2 regions of the Pseudomonas sp. LBUM1660 genome follow, and region 1 is predicted to be linked to the other one. Evidence: predicted binding sites of a transcription regulator. Region 1 holds the regulator's gene; the other holds the start of a gene.

Evidence for each region. Region 1 encodes sigma-54, which starts transcription at its own class of promoters, with help from an activator protein. Its sites were predicted from a motif close to ANTGGCATNNANNTTGCTNT; they were not measured.
Region 2: ACA068_RS08710 (flagellar basal body rod protein FlgF) is a predicted target of sigma-54. The motif match lies at 8,850-8,869, and genes of this name have one in related genera.

The regions. Positions count from the first base shown of each region.
Region 1 is NZ_CP166795.1:1,069,148-1,080,441, reverse strand. Features, by position in the region: gene lptC (LPS export ABC transporter periplasmic protein LptC) at 1-253, shown strand, start outside; gene lptA (lipopolysaccharide transport periplasmic protein LptA) at 240-788, shown strand; gene lptB (LPS export ABC transporter ATP-binding protein) at 788-1,513, shown strand; gene ACA068_RS04925 (RNA polymerase factor sigma-54) at 1,698-3,191, shown strand; gene hpf (ribosome hibernation-promoting factor, HPF/YfiA family) at 3,266-3,574, shown strand; gene ptsN (PTS IIA-like nitrogen regulatory protein PtsN) at 3,587-4,051, shown strand; gene rapZ (RNase adapter RapZ) at 4,054-4,911, shown strand; gene ACA068_RS04905 (HPr family phosphocarrier protein) at 4,927-5,202, shown strand; gene ACA068_RS04900 (ZIP family metal transporter) at 5,211-6,104, opposite strand; gene ACA068_RS04895 (superoxide dismutase) at 6,135-6,746, opposite strand; gene ACA068_RS04890 (DUF2753 family protein) at 6,748-7,176, opposite strand; gene ACA068_RS04885 (class II fumarate hydratase) at 7,204-8,580, opposite strand; gene ACA068_RS04880 (FagA protein) at 8,561-8,968, opposite strand; gene pmbA (metalloprotease PmbA) at 9,217-10,563, opposite strand; gene yjgA (ribosome biogenesis factor YjgA) at 10,672-11,196, shown strand; gene tldD (metalloprotease TldD) at 11,246-11,294, opposite strand, start outside.
Region 2 is NZ_CP166795.1:1,844,251-1,855,544, forward strand. Features, by position in the region: gene ACA068_RS08665 (amino acid permease) at 150-1,565, shown strand; gene arfB (alternative ribosome rescue aminoacyl-tRNA hydrolase ArfB) at 1,745-2,158, shown strand; gene ACA068_RS08675 (MFS transporter) at 2,155-3,354, opposite strand; gene ACA068_RS08680 (hypothetical protein) at 3,455-3,655, opposite strand; gene ACA068_RS08685 (hypothetical protein) at 3,733-3,864, opposite strand; gene ACA068_RS08690 (amino acid aminotransferase) at 4,141-5,334, opposite strand; gene ACA068_RS08695 (4a-hydroxytetrahydrobiopterin dehydratase) at 5,334-5,690, opposite strand; gene phhA (phenylalanine 4-monooxygenase) at 5,808-6,596, opposite strand; gene ACA068_RS08705 (sigma-54-dependent transcriptional regulator) at 6,994-8,556, shown strand; gene ACA068_RS08710 (flagellar basal body rod protein FlgF) at 8,924-9,664, shown strand; gene flgG (flagellar basal-body rod protein FlgG) at 9,710-10,495, shown strand; gene flgH (flagellar basal body L-ring protein FlgH) at 10,547-11,242, shown strand; gene ACA068_RS08725 (flagellar basal body P-ring protein FlgI) at 11,270-11,294, shown strand, end outside.

The sequences.
Region 1 (11,294 bases):
CAACCCGGACGGCACTCAGGTCGAGCTGATTGACTCGGTGCGCATCACGCGTTTCGACGAGAAAAACCGCAGAACCCTGATTACCACCACCCGAATGACAGTGTTCCCGCAGCAGCAATATGCGCAGACCGATCAACCCGTTAGAATCGACGGCGCTGGCGGTGTATCGACAGGCAACGGAATGAAAGCGTATTTGAAAGAAAGCAGGATACACCTGCTATCGAACGTAAGAGGACAGTATGAGGCTCGTTAAAACTCTCCCTATTTTGCTCAGTCTGGGCGCAGCACTGGGAAGCGTGAGCGCCTGGGCTCTGCCGAACGATCAAGAGCAGCCTATCCGCATTCAGGCCGACGACGCCCAACTGGACGACAAGAATGGCATTGCCACCTATAAAGGTGACGTGATCATCACTCAGGGCTCGATGAAGGTCACCGGCAATACCGTGACCATCACCCGTACCCCGGCTGGCGACATCGATGTGGTGACCTCGGTGGGCAACCTTGCCTACTTTGAGCAGATGCAGACGGCTGGCGACACCAAGCCGGTTCAGGGCTACGGAGTGACCATCCAGTACCACGCCTCGCAAAACCGCGTCGTATTGATCGATCGTGCAAAAGTCATCGACAAGGACAACAACGTCACCCAAGGCGAGAAAATCGTCTATGACACGGTGAAAAAGCTGGCGAGCGCCGGTCGCGCCACGGGCAACAAGGTCACCGAGTCGCGTCCGCGCATCGACATGGTGATCCAGCCCAAGCCAAAAACCGACGAGAAAAAGGCCCCGTAATGGCAACTCTGAAAGCTCAGCATCTGGCCAAGAGCTACAAGAGCCGCCAAGTCGTGCGTGACGTCAGCCTGTCCATTGACAGCGGTCAGATCGTCGGCCTGCTGGGTCCTAACGGCGCCGGCAAGACCACCTGTTTCTACATGATCGTTGGCCTGGTACAGGCCGATCAGGGTCGCGTACTGATCGACGATCTAGACGTCAGCCACCAGCCGATGCACGGTCGTGCAAAGGCCGGTATCGGCTATCTTCCGCAAGAAGCGTCGATCTTCCGCAAACTGTCGGTGGCCGATAACATCATGGCCATCCTCGAGACCCGCAAGGAACTCGACAAGGCAGAGCGTCGCAAGGAGCTGGAAAGCCTGCTGCAGGAATTCCACATCAGCCACATCCGCGACAACCTCGGCATGAGCCTGTCCGGCGGTGAGCGTCGTCGGGTGGAAATCGCCCGGGCACTGGCCACCAACCCGAAATTCATCCTCCTCGACGAACCATTCGCCGGTGTGGACCCGATTTCGGTGGGCGACATCAAACAGATCATCTACCACCTCAAGGCCAAAGGCATTGGCGTGCTGATCACTGACCACAACGTCCGTGAAACCCTGGATATCTGCGAAACCGCCTACATCGTCAACGATGGCCAGTTGATCGCCGAGGGTGACTCCGCCACCATCCTGGCCAACGAACTGGTCAAGGAAGTGTATCTGGGCCATGAATTCCGCCTTTAAGCGCTAAGGTGTCTGGCTGATTGTCCGAGCGCTTGTCTCGATAAAAAATCAATACTTTTTTATTGTTACAGCGCTCTAGGCAAACGCTGCAGTTTCGGGCATATAATTTGCTTATGTTTGGCGCTCCGGCGCCCTGTAGTGGATGGCGCATGTGCGCCGGCGAATAAGGTGTTAAGCCCCTGCCATGAAACCATCGCTAGTCTTGAGAATGGGCCAGCAGCTGACGATGACACCGCAGCTGCAACAGGCTATCCGCCTGCTCCAATTGTCGACCCTGGACCTGCAACAGGAAATCCAGGAGGCCCTGGAGTCCAATCCGATGCTCGAACGCCAGGAAGAAGGCGACGACTTCGATAACGCCGACCCTTTGGCCGACAAAGCCGAACAGCTCCCCAACGCCGACATTTCGGAACCCTCCTACCAGGAAACCGCCCCGACGGTGGATAACCTCGAGGAAGGCGACTGGAACGAGCGCATTCCCAACGAGCTGCCCGTCGATACCGCGTGGGAAGACGTCTACCAGACCAGCGCCAGCAGCCTGCCGAGCAACGATGACGACGAGTGGGATTTCACCACCCGCACATCGGCCGGTGAAAGCCTGCAAAGCCATTTGTTGTGGCAACTGAACCTTGCACCGATGTCCGACACCGATCGCCTGATCGCCGTGACCCTGATCGACTGCATCAACAATCAGGGCTACCTGGACGAAACCCTTGAGGAAATTCTCGAGGCCTTCGATCCGGAACTGGACATCGAACTGGACGAAATCGAAGCCGTCCTGCACCGCATCCAGCAATTCGAACCGGCCGGCATTGGCGCCCGCAACCTGAGTGAATGCCTGCTGCTGCAACTGCGCCAACTGCCAGCCAAGACCCCCTGGCTGGCCGAAGCGAAACGCCTGGTCACCGACTACATCGACCTGCTCGGCAGTCGCGACTACAGCCAGCTGATGCGCCGCATGAAGCTCAAGGAAGATGAACTGCGCCAGGTCATCGAGCTGGTGCAGAGCCTCAACCCGCGTCCGGGCTCGCAGATCGAGTCCAGTGAAGCCGAATACGTTGTCCCTGACGTCATCGTGCGCAAGGACAACGAGCGCTGGCTGGTCGAGCTGAACCAGGAATCGGTGCCACGGCTGCGGGTCAACGCCCAATACGCCGGGTTTGTGCGCCGCGCCGACACCAGCGCCGACAACACCTTCATGCGCAATCAGTTGCAAGAAGCTCGCTGGTTCATCAAAAGCCTGCAAAGCCGCAACGAAACCCTGATGAAAGTGGCCACCCAGATTGTCGAGCATCAGCGCGGCTTCCTGGAGTACGGCGACGAAGCGATGAAACCGCTGGTGCTGCATGATATTGCCGAGGCGGTGGGCATGCACGAGTCGACGATTTCACGGGTGACCACGCAGAAATTCATGCATACCCCACGGGGCATATATGAACTGAAATACTTTTTTTCCAGCCATGTCAGCACCTCCGAAGGCGGCGAATGCTCGTCCACAGCGATCCGCGCGATCATCAAAAAACTGGTTGCCGCGGAAAATCAGAAAAAGCCGTTGAGTGACAGCAAGATCGCTGGTTTACTGGAGGCACAAGGCATTCAGGTGGCTCGCCGCACCGTCGCCAAGTACCGCGAATCCCTCGGGATCGCGCCTTCGAGCGAACGCAAGCGGTTGATGTAGAGCCACGCCACAGCGTTCCAGTGGTAGATCATCTGATCTACCGCTTTATGCACTGGCAACGAAGGAGAAGCTGTATGCAAGTCAACATCAGTGGACACCAACTGGAAGTGACCGAACCTCTTCGCACCTACATCGGCGAAAAACTCGAACGATTAGAGAGGCATTTCGACAAGATCACCAACGTGCAGGTCACGATGACGGTCGAAAAGCTCAAGCAGAAAATCGAAGCCACGCTGCATATTCCCGGCAATGAAGTGGTCGCCAACGCGGAGCATACCGATATGTATGCGGCGATCGACGCACTGACCGACAAGCTGGATAAACAACTCAAAAAGCATAAGGAAAAGACCCAAAGCCTCCTTCAGGGCGCTACCGGTCGTTAACACTCCCAACCCATGATCCGACTTGAAAGCATCCTGACCCCCGGCCGTTCCCTCGTGAACGTGCCGGGCGGCAGCAAAAAGAAAGCCCTCGAGCAAATTGCCAACCTGATCGCCCGGGAAGTGCCGGATCTGGAAATGCAAGATGTCTTTGAGGCTCTGATTGCGCGTGAAAAACTCGGTTCGACCGGTTTTGGCAACGGCATCGCCATTCCCCACTGCCGCCTGAAGGGCTGCACCTCGCCCATCAGTGCCCTGATGCACCTCGACGCACCCATTGATTTCGACGCCATCGACGGCGCCCCGGTTGACCTGCTGTTTGTTCTGCTGGTCCCGGAAGCAGCTACCGATGCGCACCTGGAACTGCTCCGCCAGATCGCCAGCATGCTTGATCGCAAGGAAGTACGCGAAAAACTGCGTAGCGCCCCGAGCAACGAAGCCTTGTATCAGGTTGTCCTGGACGAGCAAAACGGTCACTAATCATGCGTTTGATCATTGTCAGTGGCCGTTCCGGCTCAGGTAAAAGTACCGCACTCGATGTTCTCGAGGACAACGGCTACTACTGCATCGACAACCTGCCCGCCGGATTGCTGCCGGAACTGGCCGAGCGCGCACTTATTCATACCGAGCTGGCACAACCCCTGGTCGCGGTATCCATCGATGCACGCAACCTGCCGAGCCACCTTTCGCGGTTTCCGGAATTGCTCGAAGAAGTCCGCAGCCGGCATATCAAGTGTGATGTGTTGTACCTGGACGCCGACGAAGAAACCCTGCTCAAACGCTTCTCGGAAACCCGCCGCCGCCACCCACTGAGTACTGCCCACCGTTCGTTGGCGGAGGCAATTCAGGACGAAACCAGTTTGCTGGGGCCGATCGCCGATCTGGCGGACCTCAAAGTCAACACCACCAACCTGAACCTGTATCAACTACGCGATACCATCAAGTTGCGCCTGTTGAACCAGCCAGATAGCGGCACTGCGTTCCTGGTGGAATCTTTCGGATTCAAGCGTGGCATGCCGGTGGATGCGGATCTGGTGTTCGACGTGCGCTGCCTGCCCAACCCTTACTGGAAGCCGGAATTGCGCGATCAGTCCGGGCTTGATCAACCGGTGGCCGAGTACCTGGCGGCACAACCGGACGTCGAAGAGATGTTCCAGGACATTTCCACTTACCTGCTCAAGTGGTTGCCGCGCTTTGCCGCCAGCAACCGCGCTTATGTCACCATTGCCATTGGCTGCACCGGCGGGCATCACCGCTCCGTCTACCTGACCGAACGTCTGGGCCAGGTCCTGCAACAATCCCTGAAGAACGTCCAGGTTCGCCACCGCGACCTCAGCTAAAGGATTCACATCGCGATGCCTGCTCTGGAAATCGAAATCATCAACAAGCTGGGCCTGCATGCCCGCGCTTCGGCAAAATTCGTTGGCGTTGCCGGTGAGTTCAAGGATTGCACGATCCGGGTCGGACGTACTCCCGACTCCTTGGTCGACGGAAAAAGCATCATGGCCATGATGATGCTCGCCGCCGGCAAGGGAACAAAAATCCACCTCAGTACCGAAGGTGAACAGGCTGACGAGGCCTTGCAGGCATTGGTGGAGTTGATCAACGACTACTTCGGCGAAGGCGGTTAAGCACTCGCCTAGGCGAGTGCAGTATCCATCACCATCATCAAACAAAACCCGATCAACAAGCCAAGACTCGCCAGCTTGTCGTGACCATTGCGCCGCGACTCGGGGATGATTTCATGGGTGACCACCAGCAACATCGCACCCGCCGCCAACGCCAACCCTAACGGCAATAGCAATTCGGCCAGGCTCACCAGCCAGGCGCACAACAGCGCAAAGACCGGCTCAACCAGACCTGAGGCAGCACCGATCAGGAATGCCTTGACCCGCGACATCCCCGCCCCTGCCAGTACCAGCGCAATCACCAACCCTTCCGGCACATCCTGCAACGCAATGCCCATGGCCAGGCTGTCTGCATCCGGCATCCCACCACCGGCCGAAACACCGACCGCCATGCCTTCAGGAATGTTGTGGGCAATGATGGCAAACACAAACAACCAGATCCGTGGCGGGATGACCGGCCGCTCCAGGGTTCCGACGAGCATTTGCGGCGAGGCGCCAGACACCTTTCGGTCCACCAGAAACAGCCCGAACGCGCCGAGCATGATGCCGAAGCTGATCAGACCACTGGCCGCCCAGGGTGTCAGCCCCAGGCTTTCAGCAGCGGAAATACCCGGAACGATCAGCGAAAACGCCGTCGCCGCGAGCATCACCCCGGCACCAAAACCGAGCAACGTATCGCTGACCGCCTGCGGCATGCGGCGAATCACCAACACCGGCACCGCGCCCAACGCAGTGCCCAGGGCACAAACCGCCCCGCCCTGCAGTGCACGCAGCAGCTTGGGTTCCAGATCGAACCACGCCAGCCCATTGGCGACCAACAACGACATGCCCGCCAGCAGCAACAGCGATCCCAACGCGTAACGAAACATTCGTCCGCCTCCGATCGCCAGTGTTTCAGTGCCCATAGTCAGCCTTGGATTGTTTTTATAGAGGACTTAAACCAGCGCAGCCTGATAACGCGCAGCGACTTCAGGCCAATTGATCACGTTGTAGAACGCATTGATGTATTCCGGACGACGGTTCTGGTACTGCAGGTAATACGCGTGTTCCCAGACATCCAGGCCTAGGATTGGCGTATTGCCGTTAATCAATGGACTGTCCTGATTACCGCTGCTTTCAACGACTAGTGTCTTTTGCGGCGTCACACTGAGCCACGCCCAGCCGCTGCCGAAACGAGTCAGCGCGGCTTTGGTGAAGGCTTCCTTGAAACTGCTCAGGCCGCCCAGTTGCTCATCGATCGCCTCAGCCAAGGAGCCTTCAGGATTGCCGCCGCCGTTGGGCGCCATCACTTGCCAGAACAGCGAATGGTTGGCGTGGCCGCCGCCCTGATTGATCACCGCCGCCCGGAGTTTTTCCGGCAACTGCAGGACGCTGGCGACCAGTTTTTCCACCGGCCACTCGGCAAACTCGGTGCCTTCCACCGCAGCGTTGAGGTTGTTGATGTAAGTCTGGTGGTGCTTGGTGTAGTGGACTTCCATGGTCTGCGCATCGATGTGCGGTTCCAGGGCGTCGTAGGCGTAGGGCAAGGCAGGCAAGGTAAAAGCCATTTCAATGAACTCCATGATGTAGGGGCGCAGGCGAGGCGGCATCGATGTGCAGCAATCGATGCGTACGCGGGTATTCGCCGTGTTCGCTGATGAAATTCAGCAGCTCGACGTAGGTTTTGCTGCTCTGGCGCAACGCTGCTTCACGCAGGGCTGGCGCCAGTCGTGGGTCCTGCAAGGTCTGCAACAACCGCTGATGGATCGCGCACAGGTATTCGGCGCTCTCCTCTGGCTGGTTCAGACGCAAATGCAGGTCCGCCAGGTTGTGGTGGGAAATCACGCTGGCCGCCACCGCTTCGTCGGCATCCGCCCAGCGCTCGAACAACACCTGGGCCAAGGCAAGGGCCTGCAAGTAAGCCTCGCGGGCATCGACCAATTCGCCCAGCATGAAATGGCGATTGGCCCTTTCGATCGTGCGTTTCCAGTGCTCCATGGTGAGCCTCCAAAGCGGTAGCGGTGATTACACGCCGCCTGCGGTGAGCTTCTCTGGGTTGAGTAATTCTTCCAGTTGGCTGCGCGTCAGGTCGGTGTGCTCCAGGGCGACATCGATCACCGGGCGCCCTTGCTGATAGGCCTTCTTGGCGATTTCAGCGGCTTTTTGGTACCCAATGATCGGGTTGAGTGCGGTCACCAGAATCGGATTGCGTGATAGCGCTTCTTTGATTCGTGATTCGTTGACCTTGAAGCTGGCAATGGCCTTCTCACCCAGCAGATGACTGGAGTTGGCCAGCAGTTCGATGCTGCTCAGCAGGTTCTGGGCGATGATCGGCAGCATCACGTTCAGCTCGAAATTGCCCGACTGACCAGCGATGGTGATGACCGTGTCATTGCCGATCACTTGGGCGGCGACCATAGCGGTGGCTTCCGGGATCACCGGGTTGACCTTGCCGGGCATGATCGAAGAGCCCGGCTGCAAGGCTTCGAGTTCGATTTCGCCGAGGCCGGCCAGCGGGCCGGAGTTCATCCAGCGCAGGTCGTTGGCGATTTTCATCAACGAAACCGCTGTCGCTTTGAGCTGCCCGGAGACAGCCACCGCAGTGTCCTGGGAGCCGATCAGCGCAAACAGATCCTTGCCCGGCGTGAACTGAACATGGGTCAGCTCGCTCAGCTGTTGGCTGAAACGTGCTGCGAATTGCGGATGTGCATTGATCCCGGTACCGACCGCCGTGCCGCCCTGGGCCAGGGATTGCAGGCTCGGCAGCAGGTCCTGCAAATGACCGATGTTGGCCTTGAGCTGTTGCGCCCACCCATTGAGCACCTGGCTCATGCGCACCGGCATGGCGTCCATCAGGTGCGTGCGACCGGTTTTGACGTGGTGATGAACCTCTTCAGCCTTGCGTTCGATGACCTGCACCAGACGCACCAGCGCCGGCAGCAGTTGCTCATGCAACGCGAGTGCGGCGCTGACATGGATGGTGGTCGGGATGATGTCGTTGCTGCTTTGGCCGCAGTTCACGTGGTCGTTAGGGTTCACCGGCTCGCCGAGCAGGCGGCTCGCCAGGGTGGCAATCACTTCGTTGGCGTTCATGTTGGAACTGGTGCCGGAACCGGTCTGGAAGATGTCCACCGGGAAGTGCTGCATGAAGTCGCCCTTGAGCAGGCTCAGTGCCGCGTCAAAGATGGATTTGCCTTGGGATTCACTGATTTGCTTGAGCTCGACGTTGGCTTGGGCGGCGGCCGCCTTGGCCAGGATCAACGCACGGATGAACTGCACCGGCATCGGCTTGCCGCTGATCGGGAAGTTATCCACCGCACGCTGGGTCTGCGCGCCATAGAGCGCATCCACCGGGACTTGAAGCTCGCCCATGCTGTCGCGCTCAATACGAGTCTTGGTCATCTGTAAATCCTTGCACCAGTTCTATGAGAGGAATCGAGGGCTGCAACTCGCAGATCGAGAGTTGCCAGGTGTAGCTTTGCCAGCGCTTGAGGCGGCATTTGCACAGAGAGAGGCGTTCGAGTTCGCGCAGCGGGCGCCAGGCCTGATCCAGGCAGTAGGTCCGCCAGTGCCAGGGCAGCGCGACATCGGCGGCGGTGTCGAGCAACAAACGGAAGGACGTCTCGGCGATGGTCCAGGGAGAAGTGGCCGTGCAGCACGCCAGATACCGGCCTTCAGCCAGGTAATGTTCGATCAGGCGCGGCTCGTCGGGGTCCATCGCGCAACGGATCTGGCGACTCATCCAGCGCCAGCTTTCGAGGTAAGGTTGCTCGTGCAAGGCAGAACTCATAATCCGGGCTCGCTCGGTAATGAGATTTATTATTATATGATAATGAGAACCAAAACAACCCCGAGAGAACACACCGAAATCCATTCTGGGAGCGAGCCTGCTCGCGAAGGCGGCCGAATATTCAATATCCGTATCGTCTGACACTCCGCTATCGCGAGCAGGCTCGCTACCACAGGGGGCCGATGTATGGCGCATAAAAAAGGCGCGCCACCCAATGGGTGGCGCGCCTTTTTGTGTAGCGGCAAGCGTTAGCTGCCCGCGACGGTCATCCGCTCGATCAACACCGAACCGGTGCGAATGTTGCTGCGCAATTCCAGGTCATTACCGACGGCAACGATCTGCTTGAACATGTCGCGCATGTTGCCAGCGATGGTCACTTCCTGGACCGCGAACTGGATTTCGCCGTTCTCGACCCAGTAACCCGCCGCGCCCCGGGAATAATCACCGGTGACCATATTCAGCCCCTGGCCCATCAGCTCGGTGACCAGCAAGCCACGCCCCATGCGGCGCAGCAAGGCGGCCTGATCTTCATCACCATGGGTGACGAACAGGTTGTGCACGCCACCCGCGTTGGCGGTGCTCGGCATGCCCAACTTGCGACCGGAGTAAGTGCCGAGGATGTAGGACACCAACTCGCCTTTTTCGACGAACGGTTTCGCGTACGTCGCCAAGCCATCACCGTCGAACGCCGAACTGCCCATGGCGCGCATCAAGTGCGGACGCTCGTCGATGGTCAGCCATTCCGGGAACAGCTTCTGACCCAGCGTGCCTTCAAGGAACGACGATTTTCGATAGAGGCTGCCGCCGGAAATCGCCGAGAGGAAGCTGCCGAACAAGCCACCGGCCAGTTCCGCAGAAAACAGCACCGGCACTTCGCAGGTCGGCACCGGACGGGCACCCAACCGGCTCGCGGCCCGTTGCGCGGCACGTTGACCGATGCTCACCGGGTCGGCCAGCAAGTTGCCCTGACGGTTCACGTCGTACCAGTAATCGCGCTGCATCTGGCCATCGGCCTCGGCAATCATCACGCAGCTCAGGCTGTGACGGGTCGACGCATAGCCACCGATAAAACCGTGACTGTTGCCGTAAACACGGCAGCCTTGATGAGTGCTGAGGGTAGTGCCGTCGGCGTTCTTGATCCGGCTGTCGGTAGCAAATGCCGCGGCTTCACAGGTCAGCGCCTGCTCGATGGCTTGCTCCGGGGTGATGTCCCATTCATGGAACAGGTCGAAATCCTGCAGATCCCTGGCCATCAGCGCGGCATCTGCCAGGCCGGAAGCTTCGTCTTCGGAGGTGTGCTTGGCGATGGCCAACGCCGCCGCGACGGTTTCACGAATCGCTTCTGGGCCACTGGCCGAGGTGCTGGCCGAGCCTTTGCGCTGACCAACGTACAAGGTGATACCAAAGCCCTGGTCGCGGTTGAATTCGACGGTTTCGACTTCACGCTGGCGCACCGAGGTGGACAGGCCCTGTTCCAGGGATACAGCGACCTCACAGGCACTGGCCCCCTGACGCTTGGCTTCAGCGATGATCTGCTCGACTTGTTCTTGCAGTGCCGGCAACGCTTGTGGGCCGACGCTTTCAACTGCACTCATGCTGTTCTCCACTCAAATTCTGCTTTCGGCTGGGGCCTTCGAGCGACCGGGCCGGACAAGCGGCCCCCGACTGGTTATCATGGCGGCGTTTCTTTGCGGACGGCCACCATGGTTGATTCTTACGACGACTCCCTCGATACGGGAGAAAAAAGCAAATCCCAGGTTAAACGCGAGCTTCATGCTCTGGTTGACCTCGGCGAGCGCCTTACAACGCTCAAGCCTGACTTGCTGGCAAAACTGCCGTTGACCGACGCTATGCGCCGGGCACTGGCTGATGCGCCCAAGCACACCGCGAATATCGCGCGTAAACGGCACCTTATGTTCATCGGCAAACTGATGCGCGATCAGGACACTGACGCCATTCTCATGTTGCTCGATCAACTCGATGCCTCCACCCGGCAGTACAACGAACGTTTCCATGGCCTGGAACGCTGGCGCGATCGCTTGATCGCGGGCGACGATGCGGTCCTGGAGAAGTTCGTGCTCGACTACCCGGAGGCTGATCGTCAGCAGTTGCGCTCCCTGATCCGTCAGGCCCAGCACGAACTGGCGACCAACAAGCCACCGGCATCGAGCCGTAAAATCTTCAAGTACATCCGTGAGCTGGACGAGACTCAACGCGGTCTGCGTTAAATCTCGAATCGGGTGAGTCGCCAAGCGGCTCACCCGAAGCTCCATCCTTTTACGATCCTGTGCCACCCACAGTGATCGCATCGATTTTCAGCGTTGGC
Region 2 (11,294 bases), 780 kb from region 1:
CACAGATAAAAACAAACAGGTGACGCATGACCGTTGTAAAAACGCTGAACTCCTTTTGCCTTCGCTGGGGTTTGATCGGCGCTGCTTGAAATCGCAACCGAGCAGCAACGTCTAACGAACATCATCAAACCTTGCGTGAGACCCTTTTCATGAGTGGACAAAACTCGCATTCAGGCGAGCTGAAACGCGGCCTGAAAAATCGCCATATTCAACTGATCGCCCTCGGTGGCGCGATCGGTACCGGGCTGTTCCTCGGCTCGGCCGGCGTACTGAAATCTGCCGGCCCGTCGATGATCCTCGGCTACGCCATCTGCGGCTTCATTGCGTTCATGATCATGCGCCAGCTTGGCGAAATGATTGTCGAAGAGCCGGTGGCCGGTTCCTTCAGCCACTTCGCCCACAAATACTGGGGCGGTTTTGCCGGCTTCCTGTCGGGCTGGAACTGCTGGATCCTGTACATTCTGGTGGGCATGTCGGAGCTGACCGCTGTCGGCAAATACATCCACTACTGGGCGCCGGACATTCCGACCTGGGTCTCGGCCGCCGGCTTCTTCGTCCTGATCAACCTGATCAACCTGGCCAACGTCAAAGTCTTTGGCGAGGCCGAGTTCTGGTTCGCGATCATCAAGGTCGTGGCGATTGTCGGCATGATCGCGCTCGGCAGCTATCTGCTGGTCAGCGGCCACGGCGGCCCGCAAGCCTCGGTGACCAACCTGTGGGCCCACGGCGGCTTCTTCCCGAACGGGGTTAGCGGTCTGGTGATGGCCATGGCGATCATCATGTTCTCCTTCGGCGGCCTGGAAATGCTCGGTTTCACCGCAGCCGAAGCCGACAAGCCGAAAACCGTGATCCCGAAAGCCATCAACCAGGTGATCTACCGGATCCTGATTTTCTACATCGGTGCGCTGGTCATCCTGTTGTCGCTGACGCCGTGGGACAGCCTGTTGGCGACCCTGAATGCGTCGGGTGATTCGTACAGCGGCAGCCCGTTCGTGCAAGTGTTCTCGATGCTCGGCAGCGACACCGCCGCGCACATCCTCAACTTCGTGGTCCTGACAGCGGCGCTGTCGGTGTACAACAGTGGCACCTACTGCAACAGCCGCATGCTGCTGGGCATGGCCGAGCAGGGCGATGCGCCGAAAGCCTTGGCCAAGATCGACAAGCGCGGTGTACCGGTGCGCTCGATCCTCGCTTCGGCAGCGGTGACGTTGATCGCGGTGTTGCTGAACTACCTGATCCCGCAAAACGCGCTGGAACTGCTGATGTCGCTGGTGGTTGCCACCCTCGTGATCAACTGGGCGATGATCAGCTTCTCGCACTTCAAGTTCCGCCAGCACATGAACAAGACCCATCAGACGCCGCTGTTCAAGGCCTTTTGGTACCCTTATGGGAACTACATCTGCCTGGCGTTCGTCGTGTTCATTCTCGGCGTGATGCTGTTGATCCCGGGCATCCAGATCTCGGTGTATGCGATTCCGGTGTGGGTCGCGTTCATGTGGGTGTGCTACGGCATCAAGAACAAGCGCAGTGCTCAGCATGCATTGCAGGCGGCAAACGCGAAGTAAGCGCCGTACGCAGATACAACAAACCCGGCCAATGTGCCGGGTTTTTTGTGCGTGCCGCAAACCCTTTGGAATTGCGCTGATCCTTGTGGGAGCGAGCAAGCCCGCTCCCACAGTGGATCTTCGGTGCCGGGGATCTGATTCGCGGTATCCTGCGCGTTCTGAATACGGGCGCTTTTTCCATGCTGGTGATTTCCAACAATGTGCATCTACCGGATACCGAGATCGAGTTGACGGCCATCCGCGCGCAAGGCGCCGGTGGGCAGAACGTCAACAAGGTCTCCAGCGCGATGCACTTGCGCTTCGACATTCCGGCCTCGTCCTTGCCCGAGTTCTACAAGGAGCGGCTGTTGGCGCTGCGTGACAGTCGCATCACCAGCGAAGGCGTGTTGATCATCAAGGCCCAGCAATACCGCACGCAGGAAGCCAATCGCGCCGATGCGCTGGAGCGGCTGGTCGAGTTGATCCTCAGTGCCACCAAAGTCGAGAAGAAACGCCGCCCGACCAAGCCGACCCTCGGTTCGAAGAAGCGTCGGCTGGAATCCAAGACCAAGCGGGGCAGCATCAAGGCCGGGCGCGGCAAGATCGACTTCTAGCGGGCGTCGCGCTCTTCGCGATACTTAGGCGCTTGTCGGTACAGATAAATGCTCAGTGCCAAACCGCTCAATGCGGCAATGGCGGCAAACAGGAAGATCGAGGCAAAGCCAAACCCGGCAGCAATCGCACCCGCCAGTGGCCCGGTAACTCCCAGCGACAAATCAATGAACAGCGAATAAGCCCCTACCGCCGCACCGCGACTGGAGGCGGGCACCAGGTTGACGGCTTCCACGCCCAACGCCGGAAACACCAGCGAAAACCCGAAACCGCTTAATGCCGCACCGGCCAGGGCCCAATGAGCATCCGGTGCCAGCCACAGCAGCAACAGCCCCAGGGTTTCCACCGACAGGCAGGCAATCGCCACGCGAAAGCCGCCGAGGCGGTTGATCAGGTTGCCGAACAACAGTCGTGCGCCGATGAAGCTGGCGCCGAACAGGCTCAGGCACAGCACCGCGTTGTCCCAGTGTTGCGTGGCGTAATACAGCGTGATGAAAGTAGCGATGGTGCCGAATCCGATCGAGCCCAGCGCCAGGCCACAGCCGTGGGGCAGTACCCGACCCAGCACATGCATGAAGGGCAACCGCTCACCGACGACAATCGGCGCGGCGGTTTTCGGCCAGGCGAGCGCCAGGCCCAGCACGGCCAGCAGCACGATGCTCACGCCCATGCTCCACAACCCCAACTCACCGACCAGCCACACCCCCAGCGGGGCGCCGATGGCGATCGCGCCATAACTGGCAATGCCGTTCCAGGAGATGACTTTGGCGGTGTTCGCAGCGCCGACCCGGCCGATGCCCCAACCAATCGAGCCCGAACCCACCAGGCTTTCCGCGCTGCCAAGCACCAGGCGGCCGATCAGCAGGCTGATCAGGCTCAGCATCGGCAGGCTCTGGGTCCAGGCCGAAACCAGCATGAACACGCCGCTCAAACCGCAACCGGCGAGACCGTACATCACCGCGAGTTTGCTGCCCTTGTTGTCGATAATTTTGCCGGCGTACGGCCGGCTGAGCAGGGTGGCCAGGTATTGCACGCTGATCACCAGCCCGGCGATCACGGCGCCGAAGCCGAGGTCGCTGTGGACGTAGCCGGGCAATACGGCGAGGGGAATGCCGATGTTCAGGTAGCCGATGAAGGTAAAGAGAACGATGGAAACGACTTGCAGCGTGACCGCCAGGGGGCGCTGGTTTTCAGACATGGGTAAAGGTCCACGGGAAAGCAGGATAGATAGGCTGCTTATGATAGCGGCGCGAACGGCCGTGGGGCGTGGAAAAGTAAAACTATTTGCCGAGCGGGGGTTACTCAGGGTTTTGCGGGGCAACCAGTTGGGTCGTGACCAGAGCGGCCAGGGCGTTTTCTTCGGTGCCGAAACGGGCGAGCAACGCGGCTTGTTTCTCGGGAGGCAGGCGATTCCAGATCTCGATCATCTTCTCGGCGGTGCCGATCAGGACGCTGGCTTGCTGCTCTTCATTAAAAGTAGGGCTGAATTCGTCGGTCATGGTGTGGAGCTCGGGGGTTCAGGCGGTGTGGAAAGCGCATGTTAGCGCTTTCCACACGGTCTGGCATTGCAGGTGTATCAGTCTTCGCTGTCGGCCTGGCGGCGTTCAGTGGCTTCTTTCGGCTCGGGCTGTTGGGCACCGGCTTGTTGCGTGGTTGTCTGCTCAGTTTCGTGCAGGCTTGGGAAGGGGAGATTAGGGATCTCGTGCATGTTTCGCGCTCCTCGCAAAGTCTGTTGATAGATCTGGTAGATCCGCGCTTTTAAAAAGCTTGGGCAGGATACAGCAGGAGAAATGACAAACAGACTTTTATATCCATTTGTTTCGACGGATGGAGTTGTCTAGACAGGTCTGTAGCAGCGCCACAAAACAAATGTGGGAGCGAGCCTGCTCGCGATAGCGGCGGCCACATTCAACATCAATGTGGCTGATTAACCGCTATCGCGAGCAGGCTCGCTCCCACAGGGGGCGCTTTGCAGGGCTTGAGGTTACTTGCAGACTTCGGCGATGGCCTCGGCCAGCAGATCAAGGCGGGTTGCATCGATCCCGGCCACGTTCGCCCGGCCGGTGCCGACCATGTATACGCTGTGATGATCACGCAGTTGTTTCACTTGCTCCGGCGACAGGCCGGTGTAGGAAAACATCCCGCGTTGCACACCGATATGCGCAAAACGCTCGCGCAAACCATGGGGTTCAAGCGCTTCCACCAGACCGCTGCGCAATTGCGCGATGCGCAAACGCATGGCTTCCACCTCGTCGGCCCAGAGGCTTTTCAGCTCGGGATCGCCAAGAATCGTCGCGACCACGGCAGCACCATGATCCGGTGGCGTCGACCACAGGTTGCGAGCGATGTTTGCCAGTTGGCTGCGGATATCCACCAGCTTCTCAGCGGTTTTCGCACAGACAATCAATGCGCCGGTGCGGTCCCGGTACAAACCGAAATTCTTCGAGCAGGAACTGGTGATCAGCACCTCCGGCAACTCGGCCGCGAACAGTCGCGTCGACCACGCATCCTGTTCCAGGCCATCGCCGAAACCCTGGTACGCGAAGTCAATCAGTGGCACCAGATCGCGGCTGCGCACCACGTCCAGCACGCGGCGCCAATCGTCATGGGACAGATCGAAACCGGTCGGGTTGTGGCAGCAGGCGTGCAGCAACACCACATCGCCCTTCGGCGCGTCTTTGAGCACTGCCAGCATGGCTTCAACGTCGAGGCGGTTGTCGCTGCCGACGTAGGGGTAATGACTGACCTTGACCCCGGCCGCCGCGAAGATGGTCTCGTGGATCGGCCAGGTCGGGTTGCTCAACCACACGCCACGGCCCGGCAGGCACTGGGCAATGAAATCCGCGCTCAGACGCAGCGCGCCGGTGCCGCCCGGGGTTTGGGTGGCGCCGGCCCGTTGTTCGGCGATCAGCGGGGAGTCGGCGCCGAGCACCAGCTCACTGATTGCCTTGCCGAACGCCGGTTCGCCGTGACCACCGATGTAGGTCTTGGTGGTCTGACGATCCACCAGCCGCTGCTCGGCGAGCTTCACGGACTGGGGAATCGGCGTCAGGCCCTGGGCATCTTTATAGACGCCCACGCCAAGGTCGAATTTGCGCGGGTTCGGGTCCTGCGCATAGGCCTCCATCAGGCCGAGAATCGGGTCTCCGGGAACTCGACCTATGGCGTCGAAATGCATTATTTGCGGCCCTCGGCGTCCTTGGCCACTTCGTCAGTGCGAGCGGCCATGATGAAATCATTGCGGTGCAGACCCTTGATGGAGTGGCTCCACCAGGTCACGGTGACTTTGCCCCACTCGGTCAGCAGGCCAGGGTGGTGACCTTCGGCCTCGGAGATTTCGCCGACCGCGTTGGTGAACGCCAACGCGTGCTTGAAATTCTTGAACAGGAACACTTTTTCCAGCTGCATCACGCTGTCGCGCACTTCGATGTTCCAGTCCGGGATCTGCTTGATCAGTCCCGGTAATTCTTCGTCGCTGACTTGCGGGGCACCGGCTTGGCAGGCTTCGCAGTGGGCTTGGTTCAATGTGGACATGATGGGTTCCTGAAATCGAATTATTAAAGGTTGGCCGCCAGCGGAACCGCGCGGTTTCACCACGCTAAACCAAAGCGTCGGCTCCTGACAGGCTCACTTGATTCTAAAAGCTGCGGATCACGCGGCTTTTTTAGGTGGAAATTTAGGCGCGTGCAAACCCAACTGCATGCCTTGCTTGACCATGGCCATGATGTCTTCATGAGCCACATCGAACAGGCGCTTGAGGTTCGGCAGGACAAAGTACAGCGGCTGCAGGATGTCGATGCGGTAGGGCGTGCGCATGCATTCCAGCGGATCGAAGGCCTGATGCTCAGGTTCGTCCGACAGGCAGTAAACGGTTTCTTTCGGCGAGGAGAGAATACCGCCGCCGTAAATGCGCAGGCCTTCTGGTGTATCGACCAGGCCGAACTCGATGGTCATCCAGTACAGGCGCGCCAGGTACACGCGTTCTTCCTTGGTGGCTTGTAGGCCGAGTTTGCCGTAGGTGTGGGTAAATTCCGCGAACCAGGGGTTGGTCAGCAGCGGACAGTGGCCAAAGATCTCGTGGAAAATGTCCGGCTCTTGCAGATAGTCCAGCTCTTCGCGGGTACGAATAAAGGTCGCCACCGGAAACTGCTTGTTGGCCAGCAATTCGAAAAAGGTCTGGAAAGGGATCAGCGCCGGAACCCGGGCCACTTGCCAGCCCGTGGTTTCACCGAGGACTTTGTTGATCTCGCCCAATTGCGGAATGCGGTCGTGGGGCAGACCGAGTTTTTCGATACCGTCCAGATACTCCTGGCACGCACGACCCTCGATCACTTTCAGTTGACGAGTAATCAGCGTGTTCCACACCGCGTGTTCTTCAGCGGGGTAGTCGATAAAACCTTGCGCATCGGGCTCGCGAGCCACGTACTGCGTCTGCTTCATGCTGCTCTCCTGCTAGGGGATTTCGTTCTTGTTATGTGCTGCTATGGACCTAGAAATACCCCAAGGCGTGCCGCGTTGCAGCAGGTGATCAGTTGTGTGTGTAGGAGAATTCGGTGTTTTTCGTAAAGTTTTCGTTACGGATTGACGCCTGTGGCGCAGCTATTGAGATTTACGGGTTTGAAACGGCGCACAGGTGTCACATAATCTTGACGACTATCTGAGCGCGTTGGCAAAAAACCTCTGGACGCACCGTAATTTCCTGTGGGAGCGGGCTTGCTCGCGAAGGCGGCCTGCCTGATACATCAATGTCCAATATGCCGACGCTTTCGCGAGCAAGCCCGCTCCCACAGGGTCTTTGCTTGGCAACAACCCATTCACCGTTTTTTCGGGCCTTTATATGCGTATCAAAGTCCACTGCCAGAACCGTATCGGCATCCTGCGCGACATTCTCAACTTGCTGGTCGAGTACGGAATCAACGTCGCTCGCGGCGAGGTCGGCGGTGAGCATGGCAATGCGATCTACCTGCATTGCCCGAACCTGATCAACATTCAGTTCCAGGCGCTGCGTCCGAAATTCGAGTCGATCGCCGGGGTATTTGGCGTCAAGCGTGTAGGGCTGATGCCCAGCGAGCGTCGGCACATGGAACTCAATGCCTTGCTCGGCGCCCTGGAGTTTCCGGTGTTGTCGATCGACATGGGCGGCTCCATCGTCGCGGCCAACCGTGCGGCGGCGCAGTTGCTGGGGGTGCGGGTCGATGAGGTGCCGGGGATTCCGCTGTCGCGGTACGCCGAGGATTTCGACCTGCCGGAACTGGTGCGCGCCAACAAGTCGCGAATCAACGGTTTGCGGGTCAAGGTCAAGGGCGATGTGTTTCTCGCCGACATCGCACCGCTGCAATCGGAGCATGACGACAGCGAAGCCATGGCCGGCGCGGTGTTGACGTTGCACCGGGCGGATCGGGTCGGTGAGCGCATCTATAACGTGCGCAAACAGGAGTTGCGCGGGTTCGACAGCATTTTCCAAAGCTCCAAGGTCATGGCGGCGGTAGTGCGCGAGGCCCGACGCATGGCACCGCTGGATGCGCCGCTCTTAATAGAAGGCGAAACCGGTACCGGTAAAGAGTTGTTGGCGCGTGCCTGCCACTTGGCGAGCCCTCGCGGTCAATCGCCGTTGATGGCACTCAACTGCGCCGGTCTGCCGGAATCGATGGCCGAGACCGAGCTGTTCGGTTACGGCCCCGGTGCTTTTGAAGGGGCGCGGGCCGAAGGCAAGCTCGGGCTGCTGGAACTGACGGCAGGCGGTACGCTGTTTCTCGATGGCGTCGGCGAAATGAGCCCGCGCTTGCAGGTGAAATTGCTGCGATTCCTGCAGGACGGATGCTTCCGTCGTGTGGGCAGTGATGAAGAGGTCTATCTGGATGTGCGGGTGATCTGCGCGACGCAGGTGGATTTGTCCGAGTTGTGCGCGCGCGGTGAGTTTCGACAGGATCTGTATCACCGCTTGAACGTGCTGTCGCTGCACATCCCGCCCCTGCGTGAATGCCTCGACGGTTTGACGCCGCTGGTGGAGCACTTCCTTGATCAGGCCAGCCGGCAGATCGGTTGCCCGCTGCCGAAACTGGCGCCCGCGGCCATGGAGCGGCTGAGTCATTACCATTGGCCGGGCAATGTCCGGCAGTTGGAGAACGTGTTGTTCCAGGCGGTTTCCCTCTGCGAGGGCGGGACCGTGAAGGCTGAGCACATTCGCTTGCCGGATTACGGCGTGCGTCAGCCGCTTGGCGATTTCTCCCTCGAGGGGGGGCTGGATGCGATTGTCGGGCGCTTTGAGAAAGCGGTGCTTGAGCGGTTGTATTCCGAGCATCCGAGCAGTCGGCAGCTGGGCAAGCGGTTGGGGGTTTCCCATACGACGATCGCCAATAAGTTGCGGGAGTATGAAGTCGGTAAAGACCCCGGCGCATAAGCACCTGCAATAACTTTATTGTGGCGAGGGAGCTTGCTCCCGCTCGGGCGCGAAGCGGCCGCAAAACCATCCGGCGCGACCTCCCTGTCAGGCCTCGACCAATCTTTTTGGGGCTGCTTCGCAGCCCAGCGGGAGCAAGCTCCTTCGCCACAGGGGACTCTGTTGGCTGCAATGGCCGGCACTTGCCACCAAACGGCATAACACCGCCGGTTTTTCGTCTCCGATACATTTCCCCAATCCCTGCAAAACCCCTCAAGTCCTTTGTTTGCCGGGCCTCGCGCCGCCAGAAAAAAGTTGGTCTGTAAATTGCTTATCGCTCAGCAGTACAGCGGTGGGCGGCAAACGTCCGGCATGCAGAGGAAAGAGTGTGGATAAGTACCTTTATGTGGCAATGACCGGCGCCAGCCAGAATGCACTGGCGCAGAAGGCTCATGCCAACAACCTGGCAAACATCTCCACCAACGGTTTTCAGAAGGACCTGGAACAGGCCCGTTCGATGCCGGTGTTTGGTGACAGCTTTCCGGCGCGTGCGTTTGCCATGACCGAGCGTCCGGCCACCGACTTCTCTCCAGGTTCGCTGGTTGAAACCGGTCGCGACCTCGACGTCGCGGTGCAAGGCAATGGCTGGATCGCCGTGCAGACCCCCGATGGCGCTGAAAGCTACGTGCGCACCGGCAGCCTGAACGTGGACGCCCTGGGCGTGCTGCGTGCCGGCAACGGTATGCCGGTGATGGGCAATGGCGGACCGATCGCCGTGCCGCCCGAGCAGAAAATCGAAGTGGGCGAAGACGGCACCATCAGCATCCGCGCCATGGGCGAAGGCCCGCGCGTGATGGCTGAAGTCGACCGCATCAAACTGGTCAACCCTGACCTGAAGAACATGACCAAAGGCCTGGACGGTTCGATCCACACCAAGGACGGCAAGCCGGCGCAAGCCGATGCAGGCGTCAAACTGGTGTCCGGGTTCCTTGAGTCGAGCAACGTCAATGCCGTGGAAGAGATGACCTCGGTGCTGGCTTTGTCGAAGCAGTTCGAGCTGCACATCAAGATGATGAACACCGCCAAAGACGATGACCAGGCCATGGCTCGGGTCTTGCAGATCAGCTAATTATCAGAACGTCGCGCCGTAAAACAGGCGCACGAGGAGAATCGAATGCTTCCGGCTCTATGGGTTGCCAAAACAGGTCTGTCCGCCCAGGACACCAACCTGACGACCATTTCCAACAACCTGGCGAACGTGTCGACCACGGGTTTCAAACGTGACCGCGCCGAGTTCCAGGACTTGCTCTATCAGATCAAACGCCAGCCAGGCGCTCAGTCGACCCAGGACAGCGAACTGCCGTCGGGTCTGCAAGTGGGTACCGGTGTGCGCATCGTCGGCACTCAGAAAAACTTCACCGCCGGCAGCCTGCAAACCACCGAGCAACCGCTAGACCTGGCCGTCGACGGTCGCGGTTTCTTCCAGATCCTGCAGCCGGACGGCACCACGTCCTACACCCGTGACGGCACGTTCCACCTCGATTCCAACGGCCAGATCGTCAACGCCAGTGGCTTCGCCCTGGAACCGGCCATCGTCATTCCGAACGACGCGCAGACCTTCACGGTCGGTCGCGACGGCACCGTGTCCATCACCGTTCCGGGTAACCCGGCCAACCAGGTGATCGGCAACCTGCAAACCGCCGACTTCATCAACCCGGCCGGCCTGCAAGCCGTGGGTAACAACCTGTTCCTGGAAACCGCCGCCAGCGGCGCGCCGCAAATCGGCACCCCGGGCCTGAACGGTTTCGGTACCACGCTGCAGAACACCCTGGAAACGTCCAACGTCAGCACCGTTGAAGAGATGGTCAACATGATCACCACTCAGCGCGCTTACGAGATGAACTCCAAGGTGATCTCCACCGCCGACCAGATGCTCTCGTTCGTAACGCAGAATCTGTAATCAGTCTATGAGGCGACCATGAGGTCGCCTGCAACACCGTGAGGTAGGGTCATGAATCGCTTTGTATCTGTTCTGGCACTGAGTGGGGTTGTCGTGCTCGCGGGCTGCGTCGCTCCGCCGCCCAAGCCCAATGACCCTTACTACGCTCCGGTGTTGCCGCGCACGCCGTTGCCGGCTGCCGCCAACAACGGCTCGATCTATCAGGCCGGTTTTGAACAGAACCTGTACAGCGACCGCAAGGCGTTCCGGGTCGGTGACATCATCACCATCACCCTGAACGAACGCACTCAGGCCAGCAAGAACGCCAACTCGCAAATCGGCAAGAACAGCAAGACCGACATCGGCCTGAGCTCGTTCTTTGGCGGCGGTCTGAACACCAATGACCCGATTGGCAGTGGCGACTTGAGCCTGGACGTCGGCTACAGCGGCGACCGTGCGACCAAGGGCGACAGCAAATCCGGGCAGAGCAACAGCCTGACCGGCTCGATCACCGTGACCGTCGCTGACGTGCTGCCCAACGGCATCATCGCCGTGCGCGGCGAGAAGTGGCTGACGCTCAACACCGGCGATGAGCTGGTGCGGATTGCCGGCATGGTGCGCGCCGATGACATCGCCACCGACAACACCGTGTCGTCGACCCGTGTCGCCGATGCACGCATTACCTACTCGGGCACCGGTGCGTTTGCCGATGCGAGTCAGCCAGGCTGGTTCGACCGTTTCTTCCTCAGCCCGCTGTTCCCTTTCTAGGTGGCTACGTTGAATTTCAAGCATTTGATGATGGCCGCCTTGATGCTCTCGG